One region of the Microbacterium tumbae genome, then DNA from elsewhere that is predicted to be linked to it. Evidence: predicted binding sites of a transcription regulator. Region 1 holds the regulator's gene; the other holds the start of a gene.
The links. The regulator LexA, encoded in region 1, represses DNA repair genes until DNA is damaged. The targets are predictions, from matches to a motif close to TCGAACANNTGTTCGA.

Region 1 (4,595 bases):
GTCGTACGAGGCGGGACTCGTGCTCACCGGCACCGAGGTGAAGTCGCTGCGGCAGGGGCGTGCGAACCTCTCCGACGGCTATGCGTACATCAAGGGCAGCGAGGCGTTCCTGGATGCCGTGCACATCCCGGAGTACTCCCAGGGGCACTGGACCAATCACGCGGCCAAGCGCGTGCGCAAGCTCCTCCTGCATCGCGAGGAGATCCAGAAGCTGGAGCACGCGGTCTCCGCGGGCGGCTACACGCTGATCCCGCTGAAGCTGTACTTCTCGGATGGCAGAGCGAAGGTCGAGATCGCGCTCGCGAAGGGCAAGCGCGAGTACGACAAGAGGCAGACTCTGCGCGAACGGCAGGACACCCGCGAGGCCGAACGGGCTATGCGACTGCGCAACCGCGTGGGGGAGTGACGCGGTCGGAGCTGCGGCGCGCTCAGCGAGTCGAGGCGCTCGTGCCGGGCGAGCGTCAGCGAGTCGAAGCGAAGCCGAACACCCGGCCGAGGAACGCCAGCTCGCGCTCCAAGGCGTCGACGATCGTCCCTGCGCTGCGGAACCCGTGGCCTTCGCCCGGGTACACGACGTATTCGTGGGCGATGCCTCGCTCGGCGAGGGCATCCCTGACCCTCTCCGACTGCGAGGGAGGAACGACTCTGTCGTCCGCGCCCTGCAGGAGGAGCACGGGCATGTCGATGCGATCGACATGGCTGAGCGGCGAACGATCGATGTAGATCTGCTCCGCGCCGGGGAGCGGGCCGACGAGCCCGTCCAGGTAGCAGCGCTCGAAGTCGTGCGTGTCCTCGGCGAGGGCGCGCAGATCCGTCACACCGTAGCGGCTGATGCCCGCCGCGAAGACTCCGCCGCGCACGAGGGCGGACAGCACGGTCCACCCGCCGGCTGACCCTCCGCGGATCGCGATGCGGGCCGGATCCGCCAGCCCGGAGTCCGCGAGTCCCTGGGCCGCCGCGAGGACGTCGTCGACGTCGACGATCCCCCAGTTCCCGTTCAGCCGCTCGCGATAGGCACGGCCGTACCCCGTCGAGCCGCCGTAGTTCACGTCGAGGATGCCGATGCCGCGGCTCGTGTAGTACGCGACGGCGGCTGATGCCGCGCCCGTCACATGGGCGGTCGGGCCGCCGTGCACGAACACGATGTAGGGCGGCAGCCCGCCCTCCGGCGCCTCCTGCTCGGGATTCGAGGGGGGATACGCGAACGCGTGCACGGGGCCGTGGGGACCGTCGACGACGAGCGGCATCGCCGGCGGCATCCACTCCGGCTCGACGGCCGTCCCGCCGCGGAGAGCACGGACCGCGCCGGAGTCGATGTCGACGAGCCAGAGGCCGGCGGTCGTGCGCGACCCGCTGCCGGTGAGCAGGATGCGCGTGCCGTCGGCGTCGTCGATGCTGACGTGCCCGTCGGCCGGGACGTCGAGGGCGTGCTCATCTCCGTTCGGCGAGTGCACCACGACCTCGTCCCTGCCATTCGTGCGCACGGCGGCGATGCGGGCGTCGTCGAGCGGGCGGTACCAGCGGTTGCCGAGCACCCACAGGCCGTACCCGGTGTCGGCGTCGGCCGGAGCGATGGGCGTCGCCGGTCCCTTCGGCGCGATCCCGTCCAGCATCTGGCGATGCAGGCCCCATCGGCCGCCGGGATCGTCCGCGTACAGCAGGGCGTCGTCGCCCTGCCACTCCGGCTGGAGCGCTGCGCGGGTGTCGAGCACGACGACCTCGCCGTCGGCGATGCGAAGGATCGCCGCCTGCGCGCTGTCCCAGGGCATCCGCCGTCCGCTCCACTGCACCCACGCCAAGCGCGTGCCGTCCGGCGAGAGCGCAGGATGCGCGAAGAACCCCGGGCCCTCCGCGTGCACCGCGACGGCGCCGGACCCGTCGAGGGCGATCTCCACGATCGCCCGCAGATGCGGCCGGGTGGTCAGGTCCTCGCGCACCGCGAACAGGCGGCCGTGCTGCAGGCGGAGTCCGCCGTGGTTCGGGCCGGGGACGGTGAGGGGCTCGGGCACGCCGCCCGGTGGCAGCCGGTGGACCCGCTGATCCTTCGCATCGACGAAGTACAGGACGCCATCGGCGTCCGCCGTCCACGCCCCGCCGCCGTACTCGTGCACGCGGGAGCGCGCGCTCCACGGCTCGGGAAGGACCTCTGCACCGGAGGAGCTGCGCACCGCGACGCGTCCGCCCTGCGTCGGCACCGACTCGCCCCACCAGACCTCGTCGCCCACGAACAGCGCACCGTCGATGCGGGGTGCCGAGGACGCGATGTCGACGGCGTGGAAGGGGGAGGACCAGGAACCGTACGGCGACGACATGCTCCGAGCGTATCCGGAGCCGGCGCCGGACACCTGTGCGAGCGGGTCAGACCGCGCGCAGCACCGCCACCACCTTGCCGAGCACGACGGCGTCGTCGCCGAGGATGGGCTCGAAGGCGGAGTTGCGGGGGAGCAGCCACGTGTGGCCGTCGCGGCGGCGGAAGGTCTTGACGGTGGCCTCGCCGTCGAGCATCGCGGCGACGATCTCGCCGTTCTCGGCATCGTTCTGCGCGCGGATGACGACCCAGTCGCCGTCGCAGATGGCGGCGTCGATCATCGACTCGCCCGACACCTTCAGCATGAACAGGTCGCCCTTGCCCACCAGCTGGCGGGGCAGCGGGAAGATCTCCTCCACCTGCTGCTCCGCCGTGATCGGCACGCCGGCGGCGATCCGGCCGACCAGCGGGACCAGCGCCGCATCGCCGACGGGCGTCGCGGCGTCGGCGGGGTTCTCGGTCCCGGTCCCCGGCAGGTCGATGAGGACCTCCATGGCACGGGTCTTGCCCGGGTCGCGGCGCAGATAGCCGCTCAGCTCGAGCTGTCCGAGCTGATGCGTCACGCTGGAGAGCGACTTCAGCCCGACGGCGTCGCCGATCTCGCGCATGCTCGGCGGATAGCCGTGCCGTGCGATCGAGGTCTGGATGACCTCGAGGATCGCCATCTGCTTCGCGCTCAGATTCTTGCGTCGGCGCGTGCGCGGGGCATCGCCCGCCGCGGCTGCTGCGTCGCTCATGGCTGCTCCTTCGTGGGCTGATCGGCCGCTGCCGCGCCGATGTCGGTGGCCCGTGGTGGGGTGTCGTTATCGAAACCGTAGCCGAGAAACGACGCAGCAGAGAAGATCTGTTCGAGCGTGTCGGAACATTCTCCCCGGCGATTTCGAAGAAGGCTTGACATGGATTCGAAATCGAAGATAGATTCGGTACGTAGCTTCGCATTCTCCGCTCCCGGCCGAGTGGAGAATGCGAACGCTACGCCAAAGCTCCCGAAGGGGAGAGGAAGCACGAGGAGCAGCATCATGAGCAGCATCACCGTCACCGCGTCGCCCATCCGTCCCGCCGTGCCCGCTACGCGCCTGCGGCTGACGGCCAGGGGCCGCGGCGTGCTGCTCGCCCTCGCCGCGCTTCCGCTCGCCGTCGGTCTCGCCTTCGCCGCGTTGAGCGGCGGCTCCGCCTACGCAGGCGGCGAGGAGGTCACCGCGTCCTTCGAGACGGTGACCGTGATGCCGGGCGACACGCTCTGGTCGATCGCCGAGGAGATCGCTCCCGGCGCAGACCCGCGCGAGGTCGTGCATGCGATCGAGACGCTCAACGTCCTCGACAGCGGGGTGCTGATGATCGGCGAAGAGCTCGCGATCCCGGCGGCTTACGCGGGATGATCCTCCGCGGGGCGAGGCGCGGGATTCGGCGTCACCCCGTAGGTCGACGACTCTGCGAGTCGTCAGCTCTACGATGGGGAGGGTGACCTCTCTCGATGATCTTCCGCTTCGGGCCGATCTCCGCGGCCTCACTCCATACGGCGCGCCTCAGGCTCCGCTTCCCGTCGCCCTGAACGTCAACGAGAACACGCACCCCGTCCCGGATGCGGTCGCCAGCGACATCCTCGACGACATCGCCGTCGCGCTGCGGGACGTCAACCGCTATCCCGACCGGGAGTTCACGGCGCTGCGGGAAGGCTTCGCCGAGTACCTCGGCCACGGGCTGAGCGCCGATCGGATCTGGGCGGGCAACGGCTCGAACGAGGTGCTGCAGCACATCCTCCAGGCTTTCGGGGGGCCGGGTCGCACCGCGTTCGGCTTCGTTCCCACCTACTCGATGTATCCGCTCATCACGCAGGGGACGGGAGCCGACTGGATAGCGGGCGTGCGCGAGCCGGACTACTCGATCACCGCGGAGGACGCGGCTGCGCAGGTCGCCGCCGCCGATCCGGACATCGTTCTGCTCTGCTCGCCGAACAACCCGACGGGGACTCCGCTCGGGCTCGACGTCGTCGAGGCGGTCTACGGGGCTGCTCGAGGCGTGGTCGTCGTCGACGAGGCCTATCAGGAGTTCGCGCCGCGCGAGGCGCCGTCCGCGCTCACGCTGCTGGATGGCCGCCCGAGGCTGGCCGTCTCCCGCACGATGAGCAAGGCGTTCGCCTTCGCCGGCGCACGGGTGGGGTATCTCGCCGCGGATCCCGCGTTCATCGATGCGCTCCGGCTCGTGCGTCTGCCGTATCACCTCAGCGCGCTGACCCAGGCCGCTGCGGTGGCCGCCCTCCGCAACTCCGGCACGATGCTGGCGATGG
Region 2 (4,595 bases), on a different contig from region 1:
CTTGGCCTTCGCCTGCTCCACGACATCGGCGAACGCGGTCGTCGAGTCGTCGCCGAACTGGGCCACGGCGAAGCCGAGCTCCTCCTTGCTCGCGGTGACGGCATCGTCGGCTGCGACCAGTGCGCCGCCGGCCTGGGTCTCGAGATCGGCATCGCTGACGCTCGAGAACGGGTCGTTCGGATCCGGGACCGCGGGCTGCGCGCCGCGCTTCCGCTTGCGTGCGCGTGAGACCAGCACGACGATGAGGACGACGACCGCGGCGACGACGACGAGTGCGAGAAGGATCCACCCGATCGGGGAGGGGCCGGGGAACGCATCCGCGGCAGCCGTGATCACTCCGGCCCAGTTCTCGGCGCGCATCTCCGGCACGAAGGCATCCTCGATCGCGTCGAGCTGGGATTCGGCGAGCACGCCTTCGGATGACGCGGAGAAGCCGTACTGCGGCGTGCTGACGTCGATGGCGATGAGATACTGATCGTCGCCGAGCCCGTTGTCGATGGCGACCGTGTCCGCCCACTCGACGTTGTCCGCCGGATCCGTGAAGCCGTCGACGAAGACGACGAAGAGGGAGGCCTGGGAGGAATCGGCCAGCTCTTCGAGGCGATCGTTCGCTGCGGCGAGCTGATCACCGGAGAGCACACCGGCGTCGTCCGTCACGAATCCGGAATCCAGCGCGAGCGGTGGCACCGCCGCCGCTCCGGACGTCGCCCATCCCGAGGCGAGGATCGCCCCGATCACCCCCAGGACGATCGACATCCGAGACCGCATCGTGCTCCCTCCGCGGAGCCGCAGAGCCCCCATGCGCATGAGTCTATTCACTGTTGTCGAGTGACGATAGCGACTCTAGGGAAACAGTCTGTGTCGTCGCCGGGAACCCGGATCGCGACGCATACGCTGGAAGGCATGGACGACAGGTACGGCTCGGATGTGCTCTCCGCCGGCTGGCGCGAGCGGAACGCGAGGAAGGTGCCGCAGGTGCCCGCCGAGCTCGACCTGGTCGTGGAGGTGGCGCAGGACGGATACTGTGGCGCGATCGTGAAGGTGCAGGGCGGGAACGTCGAGCTCGAGGACCGGAAGGGGCGCAGGCGCCTCTTCCCGCTGGGCGGCGGGTTCCTCGTCGACGGCGAGCCTGTGAGGCTCGTGCCCCCGGCGCCGAAGACGCAGGGACCGCGCCGCACGGCGTCCGGGTCCTTCGCCGCCGTCGATCAGCGCGCGAGGATCGCTCTGCCGAGCCGCATCCTCGTGGAGGGCAGGCACGACGCGGAGCTCGTCGAGAAGGTGTGGGGCGCCGACCTGCGTGCCGAGGGCGTCGTCGTGGAGTTCCTGCGGGGCGTGGATCTGCTCGACGACATGCTCGCCGCCGAGCCGCCGAGCGAGAAGCGGCGGTACGGCGTGCTCGTGGACCATCTCGTCCCCGGTTCCAAGGAGTCGCGGATCGCGGACGCCGTCGCGAAGGGGCCGCACGGGAGGCATGTGCGCATCGTCGGGCATCCCTATGTGGATGTCTGGCAGTGCGTGAAGCCGGAGGCGCTGGGCATCGCCCGCTGGCCGGAGATCCCGCGGGGGATCGAATGGAAGATCGGCGTGTGCCGCGCGTTCGGCTGGCCGCACGAGGACCAGGCGGACATCGCGCGCGCCTGGCAGCACATCCTCAGCAGGGTCACGACCTACCGCGACCTGGAGCCCGCCCTGCTCGGGCGCGTCGAGGAGCTCATCGACTTCGTCACGGCGCCGGCGTAGCCGCGACGCGCTCCGCGCGCCGATTCACACGAATGCCACGCGCGGCGTCGGCGCGTCGATGAAGATGCGCCCCTGCGGGCTGATCCATTCGATGGTGCCGTCGGCGCGCTGTCTCACGCTCCATCTATGTCTGTCGAGAAGATCCGGATGCTTCAAGGGATGATGCTGTGCGCAGAAGCAGGCCAGATTGCGCAGTTCCGTGCGCCCGCCCTTGGCATGGTCGTGATTGTGGTCGATCTGACATCTGCGAGCGGGTCTGCGGCATGCGGGGAATCTGCATCGCTGATCCCTGGCACGCAGATACCGCTTCATCTCCGCCGTCGGGGCGTAGGCATCCGTCGCGGTGAGCATCCCCTCCGGCGCCAGGAACAACCGCGACCAGGACGGCGCGTACCCGGCCAGCTCGCGCACCTGCTCGGGGAGGACGGGGCCGACGCCGTCGAGCTCGCCCATGCGGTCGTCCTCGCCGGTGAGGGTGGACGAGGCGACGGTGACCTGCACCGTCGCCCTGATCGCTTCGGCGGGGGTGCCGATCAGCGAATCCGCCCCGCCTGCCAGCAGCAGCTCAAGCATGACGTCGGCACGGATCTGGGCCAGCGAACGCTCGTCCGCGTCGTCAGCGGCACGAGATGCGATCAGGGCCTTCGCCATCTCGTCGGCACGGTCGTACGCCGCGCGAACGAGGAGCTCGGGGCCGGTGATCTGCATCTCCCCGACCCCGTCGCCGCGAGAGTACACGTGCACGCCGTGGAAGTCGCGGGCCCGGCGGTGACGCTCGGCGACGTCCCCCGGCGCGATGTCCGCGGCGATCATGCGTGCCATGGCCTCCGTGCGCCCGGCGGACTCGGTGAGGGCGACGTCCAGGGCACGGCGTTCGTATTCGGCGCGGTCGGCATCCGTCGCATCGTTCAGCGCCGTGCCTGCGGCGACGATCGCCTCGGCGTGACGGAGGGTGACGAGGCCGTCCTCCATGGCATCCAGAACTGCCGGACAGCAGTGCGCGATCGTGTGCGCTCGATGCAGCATCCCGTCTGCGACGCCGGGCGAGAGATGACCCGCCGCTGCGATCTCGGCCGCGAGAGAGCGCACCGCCATGTCGTGATAGCGGGAGCCGAAGGGATCCTGCGCGAGCAGCAGATCGAATCGCGCGGCCAGCATACGCACGCGACGCGCGTCGATGGAGGCGGCATGGCGGCTGGACAGCTCCCACATCGAGAGGAGGGAGTCCTCTTCTCGGGTTCGACTGTCGACAGCGGTTGCCATATCTCATTATGGCATATAGATACGCATCAGGGCAACTAATAATGAGCCGTAAATAGAACAGAGATACGAACAATGCTCGTGTGCGGCGACCGCGCGACACGTCGCGTGCGCGGGCTTATACCCTGGAGGGATGCCAGAGCCCCGCACCTTCCGCGAGGAACCCGTCTCGTTCGTGCGCCGCAGCGGTCGCATGTCCGAGGCGCAGGAACGCGCTTTCGAAGAGCTCGCACCGCGCTACCTGCTCGATGTGCCGCGCGACGTCGCCTGGACGAGCGTGCACCCTGAGGCACGGCTCGACGTGGCGTCCGAATACGGACGGACCGCGCCGCTGATCGTCGAGATCGGGTCCGGGCAGGGGCATGCCATCGTCTCCGCCGCCTCCTCGCGCCCCGAGGACGACTTCCTGGCTGTCGAGGTGTTCCGTGCCGGCCTCGCGCGCACCATGCTCGACGCCGACAAGGCGGGCGCGCGCAATCTGCGGCTCGTCGAGGCCAACGCGCCGGAGGTGCTGGCGACCTACCTTCCAGAGGGGAGCGCCACGGAGATCTGGGTGTTCTTCTCGGATCCGTGGCACAAGAAGAGGCACACGAAGCGCCGGCTGATCCGCGAGGGCTTCGGCGAGGTCGCGGCACGCGCTCTCGCCGGCGGCGGGCTGCTCCGTCTCGCCACCGACTGGGAGGACTATGCGCTCCAGATGCGCGAGGTGCTGGATGCCGAGCCGCTCTTCGAGCGCGCTTTCGACGGCGATTGGGCCGAGCGCTTCGACGGCCGTGTCATGACCGCGTTCGAGCGCAAGGGGCTGAACAAGGGCCGCGACATCCGCGATCTCGCCTACCGGCGGACGCCGCGCCCGTGAGGACCGCGGCGACGACCCGGCGGCCGGCGCTGATCCCGGCGGCGCTGGTGTGCCTCGCCGCTCCCGCCGTCTTCGTCGTGCATCTCGTCTGGCTCGGCTGGCTGCTCCTCGCGATCGGCATCGGCGTGGCGTGGGCGCAGGAAGGGAGGGCTGCGACGGCATCCGCGGTCGTGCGGATCGGCTCACGGCGCGAGAACGCGCGTCCGATCGGCCGTGCGCGCTCGCTCACCAGGGATCTGTCGCTCATCGCGATCGGGATGCTGATCGTCAGCGCGATCCCGCTGGCGGCCGAACTCGACGATCTCGCCATGCTGCGCTTCACGATCGCTCTCGGCGGCGCCGTCCTGGTGCCGTACGCGATCTCCCGCTTCCTCTACCGGGACAGGGCGATCTCCTTCCCCTGGCGCACCGGGAGACGCTGGCGACGGCTGCAGTGGGGATGGCTGGTCGCGGTGCTCGCGCTCGGCTGGCTGATCCTGCCGTTCTACTTCATCACCAGCGGCGTCTACCTGAACTGGCCCGTCGTCGACACGCCGGAGCTCATCGCGCGGCTCTTCGTCGGAGTCGGCGCCGTGGGCATCTGGGACGAGCTCTTCTTCATCTGCACGGTCTTCGCGCTGCTGCGCCGGCATCTTTCCGACGGGGCGGCCAACGTCCTGCAGGCTGTCGTCTTCGTCTCGTTCCTCTGGGAGCTCGGCTACCGTTCCTGGGGGCCGTTGCTCACCCTCCCGTTCGC

Region 2: the regulator LexA is predicted to act here: its motif matches at 3,057-3,072, upstream of ACYVGQ_RS15045 (HNH endonuclease signature motif containing protein).

What each region holds. Positions count from the first base shown of each region.
Region 1 covers NZ_BAAGWV010000003.1:636,604-641,198, forward strand. Annotated here, with positions in the region: gene smpB (SsrA-binding protein SmpB) at 1-406, shown strand, start outside; gene ACYVGQ_RS14775 (S9 family peptidase) at 462-2,312, opposite strand; gene lexA (transcriptional repressor LexA) at 2,359-3,045, opposite strand; gene ACYVGQ_RS14785 (hypothetical protein) at 3,042-3,359, opposite strand; gene ACYVGQ_RS14790 (LysM peptidoglycan-binding domain-containing protein) at 3,328-3,687, shown strand; gene ACYVGQ_RS14795 (histidinol-phosphate transaminase) at 3,761-4,595, shown strand, end outside.
Region 2 covers NZ_BAAGWV010000004.1:7,065-11,659, reverse strand. Annotated here, with positions in the region: gene ACYVGQ_RS15055 (TPM domain-containing protein) at 1-801, opposite strand, end outside; gene ACYVGQ_RS15050 (DUF3097 domain-containing protein) at 904-1,740, shown strand; gene ACYVGQ_RS15045 (HNH endonuclease signature motif containing protein) at 1,765-3,003, opposite strand; gene trmB (tRNA (guanosine(46)-N7)-methyltransferase TrmB) at 3,134-3,859, shown strand; gene ACYVGQ_RS15035 (CPBP family intramembrane glutamic endopeptidase) at 3,856-4,595, shown strand, end outside.